3 regions of the Streptomyces sp. NPDC014656 genome follow, and region 2 is predicted to be linked to each of the others. Evidence: predicted binding sites of a transcription regulator. Region 2 holds the regulator's gene; each other region holds the start of a gene.
The links. The regulator HrcA, encoded in region 2, represses chaperone genes, less so after heat shock. The targets are predictions, from matches to a motif close to TTNGCACTCNGNNNNNCNGAGTGCNAA.
Positions count from the first base shown of each region.

Region 1: groL (chaperonin GroEL) is a predicted target of HrcA. The motif match lies at 3,317-3,343, and genes of this name have one in related genera.
Region 3: groES (co-chaperone GroES) is a predicted target of HrcA. The motif match lies at 3,796-3,822, and genes of this name have one in related genera.

Region 1 covers NZ_JBIBZN010000019.1:22,841-27,982, reverse strand. Annotated here, with positions in the region: gene ACF1ED_RS32260 (glucosyl-3-phosphoglycerate synthase) at 1-503, opposite strand, end outside; SAM riboswitch class I at 625-768, shown strand; gene thrC (threonine synthase) at 786-2,096, shown strand; gene ACF1ED_RS32250 (MoaD/ThiS family protein) at 2,115-2,393, shown strand; gene ACF1ED_RS32245 (cold-shock protein) at 2,808-3,011, shown strand; gene groL (chaperonin GroEL) at 3,510-5,132, shown strand.
Region 2 covers NZ_JBIBZN010000008.1:185,602-190,743, forward strand. Annotated here, with positions in the region: gene ACF1ED_RS19930 (DUF3097 domain-containing protein) at 1-571, opposite strand, end outside; gene ACF1ED_RS19935 (MBL fold metallo-hydrolase) at 704-1,441, opposite strand; gene hrcA (heat-inducible transcriptional repressor HrcA) at 1,580-2,599, shown strand; gene dnaJ (molecular chaperone DnaJ) at 2,600-3,739, shown strand; gene ACF1ED_RS19950 (nitronate monooxygenase) at 3,967-5,055, shown strand; gene ACF1ED_RS19955 (16S rRNA (uracil(1498)-N(3))-methyltransferase) at 5,052-5,142, shown strand, end outside.
Region 3 covers NZ_JBIBZN010000002.1:759,330-764,471, forward strand. Annotated here, with positions in the region: gene ACF1ED_RS07300 (hydroxyacid dehydrogenase) at 1-736, shown strand, start outside; gene ACF1ED_RS07305 (ester cyclase) at 790-1,497, shown strand; gene groL (chaperonin GroEL) at 1,604-3,232, opposite strand; gene groES (co-chaperone GroES) at 3,341-3,649, opposite strand; gene ACF1ED_RS07320 (hypothetical protein) at 3,928-4,461, shown strand; gene ACF1ED_RS07325 (polysaccharide deacetylase family protein) at 4,452-5,142, opposite strand, start outside.

The DNA.
Region 1 (5,142 bases), on a different contig from region 2:
CCCTGACCCGGGGTGTCCCCGAAGGAGCGGTCGTACATCGCCTTGACGAACTCCACGTCCGGGTCGGTGAGCAGCGGGCCCACGATGCCGGTGACGAAGTCCGCCGAGAAGTCCTTGAGGTCCGCGTCCACGAAGCAGACCACGTCCCCGGTCGTCACCATGAGCGACCGCCACAGGACCTCGCCCTTGCCGGGCACCGCCGGGATCCGGGGGAGGACGTCGTCGCGGGCGACCACGCGCGCGCCCGCCGCCGCGGCGACCTCGGCCGTGCGGTCCGTGGAGCCCGAGTCGATCACCACCAGCTCGTCCACCAGCGGCACCTCCTCGGTCATCAGCTCGCGCCGGATCACGCCGACGATGTCCCCGACGGTCGCCTCCTCGTTCAGGGCGGGCAGCACCACGCTGACCGTCGTCCCCCGCTTGGCGGCGAGCACCCGTTCCAGGGGCCGGTCGGACACGGACCAGGACCGCCGGTCCAGCCAGCGCTCCACTTCTTCCAGCAACGTGATCTCCATCTCGCGGATCGGACGACCGTCTCCACCTTCGAAGCCTTCGGTTACAGTCTTGAACAACGCGGATGCCCGATGCATGTCGGGGTGCCACCCGCGTCTCACAATCGAATACCGCTCATCCAGAGGGGCAGAGGGATACGGCCCGTTGAAGCCCCGGCAACCCTCCAGTCGGTTCTCGTACTCCAGCGAGGCCACCGGCTAGGGAAGGTGCCAAATCCGTCTCATGGCGAACAATTCGCCATGGGAAAGATGAGGAGAAAGGGCCTCGCCTCCATGGCTGTAAACACCGTCGCACCCGCAACCGCCGCTGCCGACACCACTGCCTCCACCATTGACCTCGGCCCCGCGTCCGGCCTTTCCTGTCGCGAATGCGGCCAGGTCTTCGCCCTCGGCCCGATCTTCGCCTGCGAGCTCTGCTTCGGCCCCCTCGAAGTCGCCTACGAGCTGCCGCTCGGCGACCCGGAGGCGCTGCGCAAGCGGATCGAGGCCGGCCCCGCGAACATCTGGCGGTACGCGCCCCTGCTGCCCGTCCCCGCCGACGTCGCCGAGAAGCCGAACCTGAACCCCGGCTGGACCCCGCTCGTCAAGGCCGACAACCTCGCCCGCGAGATCGGCGTCGCCCCCGGCAGGCTCTTCGTCAAGGACGACTCCGGCAACCCGACCCACTCCTTCAAGGACCGGGTCGTCGCCCAGGCCATCGAGGCCGCCCGCGCCTTCGGCTTCACCACCCTCTCCTGCTCCTCCACCGGCAACCTGGCCGGCGCCGTCGGCGCCGCCGCCGCCCGCGCCGGCTTCCGCTCCTGCGTCTTCATCCCGCACGACCTGGAGCAGGGCAAGGTCGTCATGGCCGGTGTCTACGGCGGTGACCTCGTCGCCATCGAGGGCAACTACGACGACGTCAACCGCTTCTGCTCGGAGCTCATCGGCGACCCGCTCGGCGAGGGCTGGGGCTTCGTGAACGTCAACCTCCGCCCGTACTACGGCGAGGGCTCCAAGACGCTCGCGTACGAGATCTGCGAGCAGCTCGGCTGGGTCATCCCCGACCAGCTCGTCATCCCGATCGCCTCCGGCTCCCAGCTGACCAAGATCGACAAGGGTCTGCAGGAGCTCATCAAGCTGGGCCTGGTCGAGGACAAGCCGTACAAGATCTTCGGCGCCCAGGCCGAGGGCTGCTCCCCGGTCTCCGCCGCCTTCAAGGCCGGCCACGACGTGGTCCGCCCGCAGAAGCCGAACACCATCGCCAAGTCCCTCGCGATCGGCAACCCGGCCGACGGCCCCTACGTCCTCGACATCGCCCGCCGCACCGGCGGCGCGGTGGAGGACGTGAACGACGAGCAGGTCGTCGACGCGATCAAGCTGCTGGCCCGCACCGAGGGCATCTTCGCCGAGACCGCGGGCGGCGTGACCGTCGGCGTGACCCGCAAGCTCGTCGAGGCCGGTCTCATCGACCCGGAGCTCACCACCGTCGTCCTCAACACCGGCGACGGGCTCAAGACCCTGGACGCCGTGGCCGACAGTTCTCAGGCGACCGCAACCATCCGCCCGAGCCTGGACGCGTTCCGTGACGCGGGCCTGGCCCACTGAAAGGTCCGTGAAGCCGCCATGGCCGTGAACGTCCGCATCCCCACCATCCTCCGCACCTACACCGGCGGCCGGGCCGAGGTCCCCGCCGAGGGCGGCACCCTCGCCGAGGTCATCGCCGACCTGGAGAAGAACCACACCGGCATCGCCGCCCGCGTCCTGGACGACCAGGGCAAGCTGCGCCGCTTCGTGAACGTCTACGTGAACGACGACGACGTCCGCTTCGAGCAGGGCCTGGAGACCGCGACGCCGGACGGCGCGGGCGTCTCCATCATCCCGGCGGTCGCCGGCGGCTGCTGACCCTTACCAGTTGGTAGCTTTCGCTACAGAATTGCCCCTTCCGCGAGAGAAAGCGGAGGGGGCAATTCTGCATGGTTGAGCGCGGTAGAGTTGGGGAAGCGCCCTCCGTCGATCATGCCGGACGCATATGAGCGCGGGTCCGGACCTGACGAGAATGCGACAACCGGCGGCCGGAAAGCGCGCACACTCTGCCCCTTATGCGCCTTTCGCCCGGCCCGAGTTGCCCCGCAATTCAGGGATTTCTTCCCGATTCCCCTTTCCGTGCCGCGCAGAATTCCCGATGGATTGCCCTGTTGCAGAGGGCAGTTGGACAGATACATTCAGCGGCGGTCGACGCGTTCCGGCGCAGGTTCTGACCCGGGTTCGTGAAGTGCGGATCCGCTCAAGGGCCAGTACGTAATAGGGGAGTTAGGCATGGCTCAGGGCACCGTCAAGTGGTTCAACGCGGAGAAGGGCTACGGCTTCATCGCGGTCGACGGTGGTGCGGATGTTTTCGTCCACTACAGCGCCATCCAGATGGATGGGTACCGCGCCCTCGAAGAGGGCCAGCGAGTCGAGTTCGAGATCTCGCAGGGTCAGAAGGGCCCGCAGGCGGACATGGTCAAGGTGACCGCCTGAGCGCGACGCGATCGGCCACCGACGCCAACGCCGTCGAGGGGCCCGCATCCTCAGGGATGCGGGCCCCTCGACGCGTTCCGGGACGGAAGGGCCGCGGCGCGGGCGGCGCGGGGCGGGGCGGAGGCGTGTGTCCGGGGCGCGTCGGCGGTGCGGCGTGGAGGCGCGTGCCCGGGGGGCGTGCCGGCGGGGCGGCGTGGAGGCGCGTGACTGGGGTGCGCGCCCGGGGGTGCCCGGCCGTGGGCCGTGAAGGTGGCCCGGGGGCGTGCCGGCGGGGTGGCGTGGAGGTGCCCGATCCACGAGAGTCGCTTGCACTCGCATGGGTCGAGTGCTAATCATTGGCGTTAGCACTCGGAAGGTGAGAGTGCTACGAGGATCGGGCAGACGAGGCCGCCGACCCGGGTGGGGCAAGGAACCACACGGAGCGCGGAGGCCGTCCGTCGCGGGCGTCGGCGCGGTCCTGGAGCGTTATCCACCCCATGTCCGGGAGGACCACTTCACATGGCCAAGATCATCGCGTTCGACGAGGAGGCCCGGCGCGGTCTCGAGCGCGGCATGAACCAGCTCGCTGACGCCGTCAAGGTCACCCTCGGCCCCAAGGGCCGCAACGTCGTCCTCGAGAAGAAGTGGGGCGCCCCCACGATCACCAACGATGGTGTCTCCATCGCCAAGGAGATCGAGCTCGAGGACCCGTACGAGAAGATCGGCGCCGAGCTGGTCAAGGAAGTCGCCAAGAAGACGGACGACGTCGCCGGCGACGGTACGACCACCGCCACCGTCCTCGCCCAGGCGCTCGTCCGCGAGGGCCTCCGCAACGTCGCCGCCGGTGCCAACCCGATGGCCCTCAAGCGCGGCATCGAGAAGGCCGTCGAGGCCGTCTCCGGCGCCCTGCTCGACCAGGCGAAGGAGGTCGAGACGAAGGAGCAGATCGCCTCCACCGCCTCCATCTCCGCCGCCGACACCCAGATCGGCGAGCTCATCGCCGAGGCGATGGACAAGGTCGGCAAGGAAGGCGTCATCACGGTCGAGGAGTCCCAGACCTTCGGCCTGGAGCTCGAGCTCACCGAGGGCATGCGCTTCGACAAGGGCTACATCTCGGCGTACTTCGCCACCGACATGGAGCGCATGGAGGCCTCGCTCGAGGACCCCTACCTCCTCATCGTCAACTCCAAGATCTCCTCCGTGAAGGACCTGCTCCCGCTCCTGGAGAAGGTCATGCAGTCGGGCAAGCCCCTGCTGATCATCGCCGAGGACGTCGAGGGCGAGGCCCTGTCGACCCTGGTCGTCAACAAGATCCGCGGCACCTTCCGCTCCGTCGCGGTCAAGGCCCCGGGCTTCGGCGACCGCCGCAAGGCCATGCTCCAGGACATCGCCATCCTCACCGGCGGCACGGTCATCTCCGAGGAGGTCGGCCTCAAGCTGGAGTCGGCCGGTCTCGACCTGCTGGGCCGCGCCCGCAAGGTCGTCATCACCAAGGACGAGACCACCATCGTCGACGGTGCCGGTGACAGCGAGCAGGTCGCGGGCCGCGTGAACCAGATCCGCGCCGAGATCGAGAACAGCGACTCCGACTACGACCGCGAGAAGCTCCAGGAGCGCCTCGCGAAGCTCGCCGGCGGCGTGGCGGTCATCAAGGCCGGTGCCGCGACCGAGGTCGAGCTCAAGGAGCGCAAGCACCGCATCGAGGACGCCGTGCGCAACGCCAAGGCGGCCGTCGAGGAGGGCATCGTCGCCGGTGGCGGCGTGGCCCTGCTCCAGGCCTCCAGCGTCTTCGAGAAGCTGGAGCTGGACGGCGACGAGGCCACCGGTGCCGCGATCGTCAAGCTCGCCCTGGAGGCCCCGATCAAGCAGATCGCGGTCAACGCGGGCCTTGAGGGCGGCGTCGTCGTGGAGAAGGTGCGCAACCTGACCCCCGGCCACGGCCTCAACGCCGCGACCGGCGAGTACGTCGACCTGGTCGCCGAGGGCATCATCGACCCGGCCAAGGTGACGCGCTCCGCGCTGCAGAACGCCGCGTCGATCGCCGCGCTGTTCCTCACCACCGAGGCCGTCATCGCCGACAAGCCGGAGAAGGCCGCGGCCCCGGCCGGCGGCGGCATGCCGGGCGGTGACATGGACTTCTGATCCTCCGGGA
Region 2 (5,142 bases):
GGTGGCCGACCACCAGCACGTCGGGGGAGGTCACCCGGGCGGCGATGCGGGACTCCTTGGAGCCCGGGACCAGGTGGTCGACCAGCACGCCGAGGCGGGCGTCCGGGCCCGGGGCGAACGCGGCGACGATCTCCGGCAGGTGGTCGACGCCCTCCAGGTACTCCACGACCACGCCCTCGACGCGCAGGTCGTCGCCCCAGACGCGTTCCACCAGCTCCGCGTCGTGACGGCCCTCGACGTAGATGCGGCCCGCCCGGGCCACCCGCGCCCGCGCGCCCGGGACGGCGATCGAGCCGGAGGCCGTACGGGCGGGGCGGACCGGGCCGCCCGACGCGGGGCGGACCAGCGTGACGACCCTGCCCTCCAGGAGGAAGCCGCGCGGGTCCAGCGGGAAGACCCGGTGCTTGCCGAAGCGGTCCTCCAGCGTCACCGTGCCCGCCTCGCAGCGGATCACCGCCCCGCAGAAGCCCGTCGACACCTCCTCGACCACCAGGTCCGGCTCGGCCGGGACCTCGGGGGCGGGGGCCTGCTTCTTCCACGACGGGGTGAGGTCGGGGTCGTAACTACGCAAGGGTTCCGGTCCTCCGGGTGCGCTGGCGGTGGTCTCTGCCGGGGGCTCGGGGTCGCCCCGGGGACGCGGCCTGGGTGGTGCCGGGGCCCGGGCGGTGCCGGGATCCGGAGGGTGGCCGCGCGTTCCGGGACGCTACGACACCCGGAAGCGGCGTGCCAGCTCATCGCGCTGGCGTCGGACGAAAGCCGCGTCGACGACCGCGCCGTGGCCGGGGACGTACAGCGCGTCCTCGCCGCCGAGGGCGAGGAGCCGGTCGAGGGCGTCGGGCCAGCGGGCGCCGATCGCGTCGGGACCCGCCTGGGGCTCGCCGGACTCCTCGACCAGGTCGCCGCAGAAGACGGTCTCGCGCTCGCCGGGGACCAGGAGGACCAGGTCGTGGCCGGTGTGGGCGGGACCCACGTTGGCCAGGAGGACCTGCCGGCCGCCCAGGTCGAGGGTCCACTCGCCGGTGACGGTGTGGCGCGGGGCCACCAGCGCCTCCGCCGCCTCGGCCGCCGCCCGCTCCTCGACCCCCTGGCGCACCGCGTCCTCGTACAGCTCCTCCCGGGTCCGGGCGGAGCCGAGGAGCTCGTCCGTGCCGACGGCGCCGAAGACCTCCGCGCCGGAGAAGGCGGCGGTGCCGAGGACGTGGTCGAAATGGGGGTGGCCGAGTGCGATGTGCGTCACGCGCCGGCCGCCGGTGATCGCCTCCGCCTGGGCCCGGATCCCGGCTCCCTCGGCGAGCGTGGCACCGGTGTCGTACAGCAGCACGGCCTTGTCCCCCACGACCAGTCCCGTGGTGGCGTCCCAGCCGGGGAGCCGTCGCCGGCCCACCCCGTCCGCCAGCCGTTCCCACCCCTGAGCCGCCCAGACCGCCTGTTCGATGTCCATGCGACCGACGCTAGCGGGTCCGCCTCCTTGCCAGGAGCGACCGGCCCGGCCGTACACTGGCCGGGGGTTTCCTGGCACTCGGGCAGGGCGAGTGCCAAATGCGGAGCAACCGGAACGGCTGGAGCGGGAGGTGTGCGCGTGCTGAGCGAACGCAGACTCGAGGTGCTGCGCGCCATCGTCCAGGACTACGTCGGGACGGAGGAGCCGGTCGGCTCCAAGGCGCTCACCGAGCGCCACCGGCTCGGCGTCTCCCCGGCCACCGTGCGCAACGACATGGCGGTGCTGGAGGAGGAGGGCTACATCGCCCAGCCCCACACCAGCGCCGGACGGATCCCCACCGACAAGGGCTACCGCCTCTTCGTGGACCGGCTGGCCGGCGTCAAGCCGCTGTCGACCCCCGAGCGGCGCGCCATCCACAACTTCCTCGACGGGGCCGTGGACCTCGACGACGTCGTGGGCCGTACGGTGCGGCTGCTGGCGCAGCTGACCCGGCAGGTCGCCGTCGTCCAGTACCCGTCGCTGACCCGCTCCTCCATCCGGCACGTCGAGCTGCTGGCGCTGACCCCGGCCCGGCTGATGCTCGTGCTCATCACGGACACCGGACGGGTCGAGCAGCGGGTGATCGACTGTCCCGCGCCCTTCGGCGAGACCTCCCTCGCCGATCTGCGGGCCCGGCTCAACAGCCGGGTCGGCGGCCGTCGCTTCGCCGACGTGCCGCAGCTGGTGCAGGACCTCCCCGAGTCCTTCGAGGAGCCCGAGGACCGCGCCACGGTCTCGACCGTGCTCGCGACGCTCCTCGAAACGCTCGTGGAGGAGCACGAGGAGCGGCTGATGATCGGCGGCACCGCCAATCTCACCCGCTTCGGACACGACTTCCCCCTGACCATCAGGCCCGTCCTGGAGGCCCTCGAGGAGCAGGTCGTGCTCCTCAAGCTCCTCGGCGAGGTCAAGGAATCGGGCATGACCGTACGCATCGGGCACGAGAACGCCTATGAAGGGCTGAACTCCACGTCCGTCGTCTCGGTCGGCTACGGTTCGGGCGGCGAGGCAGTCGCCAAACTCGGCGTGGTCGGACCGACCCGCATGGACTACCCCGGAACGATGGGAGCGGTACGCGCAGTGGCACGTTACGTCGGACAGATCCTGGCGGAGTCGTAAGTGGCCACGGACTACTACGCCACACTCGGCGTACGCCGAGACGCGTCCCAGGACGAGATCAAGAAGGCCTTCCGCCGCCTCGCCCGCGAGCTTCACCCGGACGTCAATCCGGACCCGAAGACGCAGGAGCGGTTCAAGGAGATCAACGCCGCCTACGAGGTCCTGTCGGACCCGCAGAAGAAGCAGGTCTACGACCTCGGCGGCGACCCCCTCTCCGCCTCCGGCGGCGCGGGTGCGGGCGGCTTCGGGGCCGGTGGCTTCGGCAACTTCTCCGACATCATGGACGCCTTCTTCGGGCAGGCCTCGCAGCGCGGACCGCGCTCGCGGACCCGCCGCGGCCAGGACGCCATGATCCGCCTGGAGATCGACCTCAACGAGGCGGCCTTCGGCACCACCAAGGACATCCAGGTCGACACGGCCGTCGTCTGCACCACCTGTTCGGGTGAGGGCGCCGCCCCCGGCACCTCCGCGCAGACCTGTGACATGTGCCGCGGCCGCGGTGAGGTCTCGCAGGTCACCCGGTCCTTCCTCGGACAGGTCATGACCTCCCGGCCCTGCCCCCAGTGCCAGGGCTTCGGCACCGTCGTCCCGACCCCGTGCCCCGAGTGCGCGGGCGACGGCCGGGTCCGGTCGCGGCGCACGCTGACGGTCAAGATCCCGGCCGGCGTCGACAACGGCACCCGGATCCAGCTCGCGGGCGAGGGCGAGGTCGGCCCCGGCGGCGGCCCCGCCGGCGACCTGTACGTCGAGATCCAGGAGACCCCGCACGAGGTCTTCCAGCGGCGCGGCGACGACCTGCACTGCACGGTCACCCTCCCGATGACGGCGGCGGCGCTCGGCACCAAGGTGCAGCTCCAGACGCTGGACGGGCTGGAGGAGATCGACATCCGCCCGGGCACGCAGTCGGGCCAGTCGGTCCCGCTGCACGGCCGGGGCATCACCCACCTGCGGGGCAACGGCCGCGGCGACCTGATCGTCCACGTCGAGGTCCAGACCCCGTCGAAGCTCGACCCCGAGCAGGAGCGCCTCCTGCGCGAACTGGCCAAGCTGCGCGGCGAGGAACGGCCCACGGGCCAGTTCCAGCCGGGCCAGCAGGGGCTGTTCTCGCGGCTGAAGGACGCGTTCAACGGGCGTACCTGACCGGGTGCGCGAGGGGCGGACCGTGCTGCCGGGGGTCCGGGGGTCGGCCCCCGGGCGAGCACGGTCAGCCGGGCCGGCAGGGGCTGTTCTCGCGGCTGAAGGACGCCTTCGACGGGCGTACCTGACCGGGTGCGCGGGCGGGCGTACGTGATCTCTGCGTGAGAGGGGCGGCACTCTGAGTGCCGCCCCTTTCCCGTGGCCGGGAACGGGCATGACACGATGCCCATATGTCCACCACCGCGCTGAACGATCTCTTCCGGTACCCGATCGTGCAGGCCCCCATGGCGGGTGGCGCTTCCTGTCCCGAGCTCGTCGGCGCCGTCTGCGAGGCCGGTGCGCTGGGCTTCCTCGCCGCCGGCTACAAGACCGCCGGCAGCCTCTACCAGGAGATCAAGCAGGTCCGCGGGCTGACCGGAAAGCCCTTCGGCGTCAACGTCTTCCTGCCCCAGGGCGGCCCCACCGCCGACCCCGCGGCCATCGAGGTCTACCGCCACCAGCTGGCCGGCGAGGCCGGGTGGTACGAGACCCCGCTCGGCGACACCGACGGCGGCCGGGACGACGGCTACGACTCCAAGCTGGCGATCCTCCTGGAGGACCCGGTCCCCGTCGTCTCCTTCACCTTCGGCTGCCCGGGGCCCGAGACCTTCGAGGCCTTCGCCCGCGCCGGTACGTACACGATCGTCACCGTCACCTCCGCCGAGGAGGCCCGGACCGCCCGGGCGGCCGGCGCCGACGCGCTGTGCGTCCAGGGGATCGAGGCGGGCGGCCACCAGGGCTCGTACCGCGACGACCCCACCGAGGAAAGGTCCGGCACCGGCCTCCTCGCCCTGCTCACCCAGGTCAGGGAGGCCACCGGGCTGCCGCTCGTCGCCGCCGGCGGCCTCATGCGCGGCGCGCAGATCGCCGCCGTCCTCGCCGCCGGGGCGGGCGCCGCCCAGCTCGGCACCGCCTTCCTCGTCTGCCCCGAGTCCGGCGCCCACCCGCTGCACAAGCGGGCCCTGACCGACCCCCTCTTCCACCGCACCGCCCTCACCCGGGCCTTCTCCGGCCGTACCGCCCGCGGACTCGTCAACCGCTTCATGCGCGAGCACGGGCGGTACGCCCCCGCCGCCTACCCGGAGATCCACCACCTCACCGCCCCGCTGCGGAAGGCCGCCGCCGCGGCCGGAGACGCCCAGGGCATGGCCCTGTGGGCCGGCCAGGGCCACCGGCTGGCCCGCGAACTGCCCGCCGCGGAACTCGTCGGCGTCCTCGCCGCCGAACTCGACACCGCCCTCACCGACCTCGCCGACCCGGCCCCCAGGAGTGCCTCATGACCGCCCCCGTCTTCGTCGTCGACGCCGTGCCCGGCGCCGGCACCTTCGTCCTGGAGGGGCCCGAGGGGCGGCACGCCGTCTCCGTGA
Region 3 (5,142 bases), on a different contig from region 2:
GCACCACATCACCGACGCCTGCTGGGAGCGCGGCCTCAGGGTCACCAGCGCCGCCGCCGCCAACGCGCTCCCGGTCGCCGAGTACACCCTCGCCGCGATCCTCTTCGCCGGGAAGCGGGTGCTGCGCTCGGCCCAGCGGTACGCCGAACTCCGCGCCGACCACGCCTGGCTCGCCGAGTCCGCCGCCTGGGGCAACTACCGCCGCACGGTCGGCATCGTCGGCGCCTCCCGCATCGGCCGCCGGGTCGTCGAACTCCTGCGCCCCTTCGACGTCGAGGTGCTGCTGTACGACCCGTACCTGACCGCTCCCCCGCCGGGCGCGGTCCTCGCCGGCCTGGACGAACTCTGCTCCCGCAGCTCGGTCGTCTCCGTGCACGCGCCCCAACTCCCGTCCACGTACCGGATGATCGGGGCCCGTCAGCTCGCCGCCCTGCCCGACGGCGCCACCCTGATCAACACCTCCCGGGGCTCCCTGATCGACGAGGACGCCCTGCTCCCCCACCTCACCTCGGGCCGCCTGCACGCGGTCCTCGACGTGACCGACCCCGAACTCCCGCCGCCGGACTCCCCCCTCTACAGCCTCCCGAACGTCCTCCTCACCCCCCACATCGCCGGCTCCCTCGGCAACGAGCTGCACCGGATGACCGACCAGGCCCTGGACGAGGTCGCCCGCTACACCCGCGGCGAGCCCTTCGCCGAGGAGGTCAGGGCCGCCGACCTGACGCACTCGGCCTAGGGCGGCCTAGACTGGAGGGGTCCATCCGCGGCTTCGCCCGGTCGGAGGCGGCCATGACCTTCGTGCAGATCATCGATTGCAGGACGAGCCGGGTCGAGGAGCTCAACCGGCTCATGGACCGGTGGGTCGAGCAGACCCGGGGGAAACGGACCGCCACCCACAGCGTCGTCGGGACCGACCGGTCCGACGCCTCGCACGTCGTGGAGATCGTCGAGTTCCCCTCGTACGACGTGGCCATGCGCAACTCGCAGCTGCCGGAGACCGACCGGATCTTCCGGGAGCTGGTCGCCCTCTGCGACGAGATGCCGACCTTCACCGACCTGGACGTGGTCCGGGACGAGGCGCTGTACAAGACGAACGCGCGGCAGGTGTTCGAGCGGCTCGCGGACGGCTCGGACCTGGCACTGCTCGACACCCTGCTGGCCGAGGGCTACCACGACCACGATCCGGCGAAGCCGCAGGACGCCATCGGGCTGGACGCGGTCCGGCGCGAGGTGGACGAGTGGCGCAAGGGCTTCGACTTCGCCTTCGCCGTCGACGACCAGATCGCGGACGGCGACCGCGTGTGCACCCGGTGGACCTGGAGGGGGTCCCACGTCGGGGACTTCATGGGCCTCCAGCCGACGGGGATGGAGGTCACCATGACCGGGACCACCATCCACCGCTTCCGCGACGACGGGAAGATCGCCGAGGGCTGGTGGCAGTACGACCTGCTCGGGCTGATGGGACAGCTCGGCGCGGTCGAGGCCCAGGGGGCCTGAGGGGTCCAGGAGCAGGCGGACCCCTGGGAAACGGGCGAGGCCCGGTGCTCCCGCGACGGGAGCACCGGGCCTCGTGACGTCGGTCAGGACGTCGGGACCTCGGAGGTCAGTGGGAGTGACCGTGGCCGTGGCCGTGGCCGTGGTCCGCCGGCTCCTCCTCCTTCTTCTCCACCACGAGGGTCTCGGTGGTGAGGAGCAGGGAGGCGATGGAGGCGGCGTTCTCCAGGGCGGAGCGGGTGACCTTCACCGGGTCGATGACGCCGGCCTTGACCAGGTCGCCGTACTCGCCGGTGGCGGCGTTGAAGCCCTGGCCCTTGTCGAGCTCGGCGACCTTGGAGGTGATGACGTAACCCTCCAGGCCGGCGTTCTCGGCGATCCAGCGCAGCGGCTCGACGGCGGCGCGGCGCACGACGGCGACACCGGTGGCCTCGTCGCCGGTCTTGCCGAGGTTGCCCTCCAGGACCTTGACGGCGTGGACGAGCGCGGAGCCACCACCGGAGACGATGCCCTCCTCGACCGCGGCGCGGGTCGCGGAGATGGCGTCCTCCAGACGGTGCTTCTTCTCCTTCAGCTCCACCTCGGTGGCGGCGCCGACCTTGATCACGCACACGCCGCCGGCCAGCTTCGCGAGGCGCTCCTGGAGCTTCTCGCGGTCCCAGTCGGAGTCCGTGGACTCGATCTCGGCCTTGATCTGGGCGACGCGGCCCGCGACGTCCTCGGAGTTGCCGCCACCGTCGACGATGGTGGTGTCGTCCTTGGAGATGGTCACGCGGCGGGCGGTGCCCAGCACGTCGAGACCGGCCTGGTCGAGCTTGAGGCCGACCTCCTCGGCGATGACGGTGGCACCGGTGAGGGTGGCCATGTCGCCGAGCATCGCCTTGCGGCGGTCGCCGAAGCCGGGGGCCTTGACGGCCACCGCGTTGAAGGTGCCGCGGATCTTGTTGACGACGAGGGTGGAGAGCGCCTCGCCCTCGACGTCCTCGGCGATGATCAGCAGCGGCTTGGAGCCACCGGACTGGATGACCTTCTCCAGGAGGGGCAGCAGGTCCTGGATGGAGGAGATCTTGCCCTGGTGGATCAGGATGTACGGGTCGTCGAGGACGGCCTCCATGCGCTCCTGGTCGGTCACCATGTACGGGGACAGGTAGCCCTTGTCGAAGGCCATGCCCTCGGTGAAGTCGAGCTCCAGGCCGAAGGTGTTGGACTCCTCGACGGTGATGACACCGTCCTTGCCGACCTTGTCCATGGCCTCGGCGATGAGCTCGCCGACCTGCTGGTCCTGGGCGGAGAGGGCGGCGACGGCGGCGATGTCCGACTTGTCGTCGATCGGGCGCGCGGTGGCGAGCAGCTCGTCGGAGACGGCCTTGACCGCGGCGTCGATGCCCTTCTTCAGGGAGGCCGGGGAGGCACCGGCGGCGACGTTGCGCAGACCCTCGCGGACGAGCGCCTGGGCGAGCACGGTGGCGGTGGTGGTGCCGTCACCCGCGATGTCGTTGGTCTTGGTCGCCACCTCCTTGACGAGCTGGGCGCCGAGGTTCTCGTACGGGTCCTCGATCTCGACCTCGCGGGCGATCGTGACACCGTCGTTGGTGATGGTGGGGGCGCCGAACTTCTTGTCGATGACGACGTTGCGGCCCTTGGGGCCGATCGTCACCTTCACCGTGTCGGCAAGCTTGTTGACGCCGCGCTCAAGGGCGCGACGGGCGTCCTCGTCGAACTTCAGGATCTTCGCCATGGGAGCGGTTCAGCCCTCTCGGAAATCGTTTCTGAAAAAAACTGCGCCCCTGGACGCCCATGCAATCAGGGGGTCAGGGGCGCAGCTCGATGCACGTACGGCGTTCTCTTACTTCTCGATGATCGCGAGCACGTCGCGGGCCGAGAGGACGAGGTACTCGTCGCCGTTGTACTTGACCTCGGTGCCGCCGTACTTGCTGTAGAGCACGACGTCGCCGACCTTCACGTCGAGCGGCAGGCGCTCGCCGTTCTCGAAGCGGCCCGGGCCCACGGCGAGGACGGCGCCCTCCTGGGGCTTCTCCTTCGCGGTGTCCGGGATGACCAGGCCGGAGGCCGTGGTCTGCTCGGCGTCGAGCGGCTGGACCACGATGCGGTCCTCAAGCGGCTTGATGGCAACCTTGGAGCTGGCGGTCGTCACGATCCGACCTCCCCCTTCGGAGATCTCGCGGGGTTAACTGTCTGGGGCCGCGACCGGCCGGATCCGTCGTCGCGGGTGCCGGACCTGCCTGTCGCTGCGTTGGCACTCTCCCGTGGGGAGTGCCAGAGCCGAGACTATGACCGCGATTAGCACTCGGTCAAGCGGAGTGCCAATTCCTCACCCCGTGGCGCCCCCCGGAGGGCTCGGCGGCGCCGCGTTCCGGTCTCGATCCGGGGAACGCGCGAGCGGAGTCCGGGGTTCCGTACGAAGGTGCGGGGATGACGTCCTCCCGAGCGCCCCGCTCCTCCCCGCCCCCCGTCGGTCTCGATCTCGGCGTCGCCGTCCTGCTGCTCGTGCTCGACGCCCTGGCGCTGGGGATCCTGCTCCTGTCGGCGCTGGGGATGGGGCTCCCCCTCGGGGCGCGCTCCGGAGGGGTGCCGTCGCCCTGGTGGTTCGTGGCGCTCGCGGCGCCGGTCGCCGCCTCTGGTCCGCCGTTGTGGCGCGGGGGGTGGTTCTGGGCCGGCGGTACGCAGATCGTCGCGGCGGTCCTGCTCGCCGGCCTCGCGCTGACCTCCGCGGCCGGGGACGCGGCGCGCGGGGCCGGCTCCGGGCCTCTTCGGCCCCCCGTCCCCGGGGCCTCAGCCCCGGGGACGGCCCGCGCGCACCTGCTCCCCGTCCCCCGTCCCGTGGTCGCCCACCCGTTCCACCGCCTTGCGGCCGAGGCGTTCGAGCGGGTCGACGGCGGAGGCGCAGCCGGTGAGGCCGAGGAGCAGGGCGGCGACGAGGAGCGGTCGCAGCCGGCTCATACGTAGTCCTCCAGCTTGGCGACCGCGTAGCCCTTGGACGTGATCACGTTCATCACCCGGCGGATCATGTCGGGCATGCTGCCCTTCCAGTCCTCCTCGCCGCGGAAGTGAGTGAGGACGATGTCGCCGGGGTGCAGGTCGCGGTCCCACTCGCGCCACTCCATGTGGTCGGGGAAGGCCTCGGAGGCCCAGAGCGGGACGGCCTTGACGCCGCAGGACTTCGCGGCCCGCAGGGTGTCCTCGTTGTAGTTGCCGTACGGCGGCCGGAAGAGCTCGGGGCGCTTGCCGTACTTCTTCTCGATGACGTCCTGCATCCCGCAGATCTCGCGCTTCTGGCGCGCGTAGGAGAGCCCGGGCAGGTACTTGTGGTTCAGGGTGTGGTTGTGGAGGGCGACCCCGCGCGGCTGGGACTTCTGCATCTTCGCGAAGTAGGGGTAGTCGTCGCTGACCACGTAGTCGCTGAGGAAGGCGCTGTACGGGATCTTCAGCTCGCTCATCATGCGGATGAGCTCGGGGTCCTTCTCGGCGCCGTCGTCGATCGTCAGGAAGACGACCTTCTCCTTGGTGGGGACGGTGGTGAAGACGGGCGGGAGGCCCTCGCCGTCGGTCTCGAAGCCCTTCCGGGTGGTGATCTTCGGCTTGGTCGCCGGCGGGGCGGGGGCTTCGAGGGGGGTGAGCCTGAGCCCC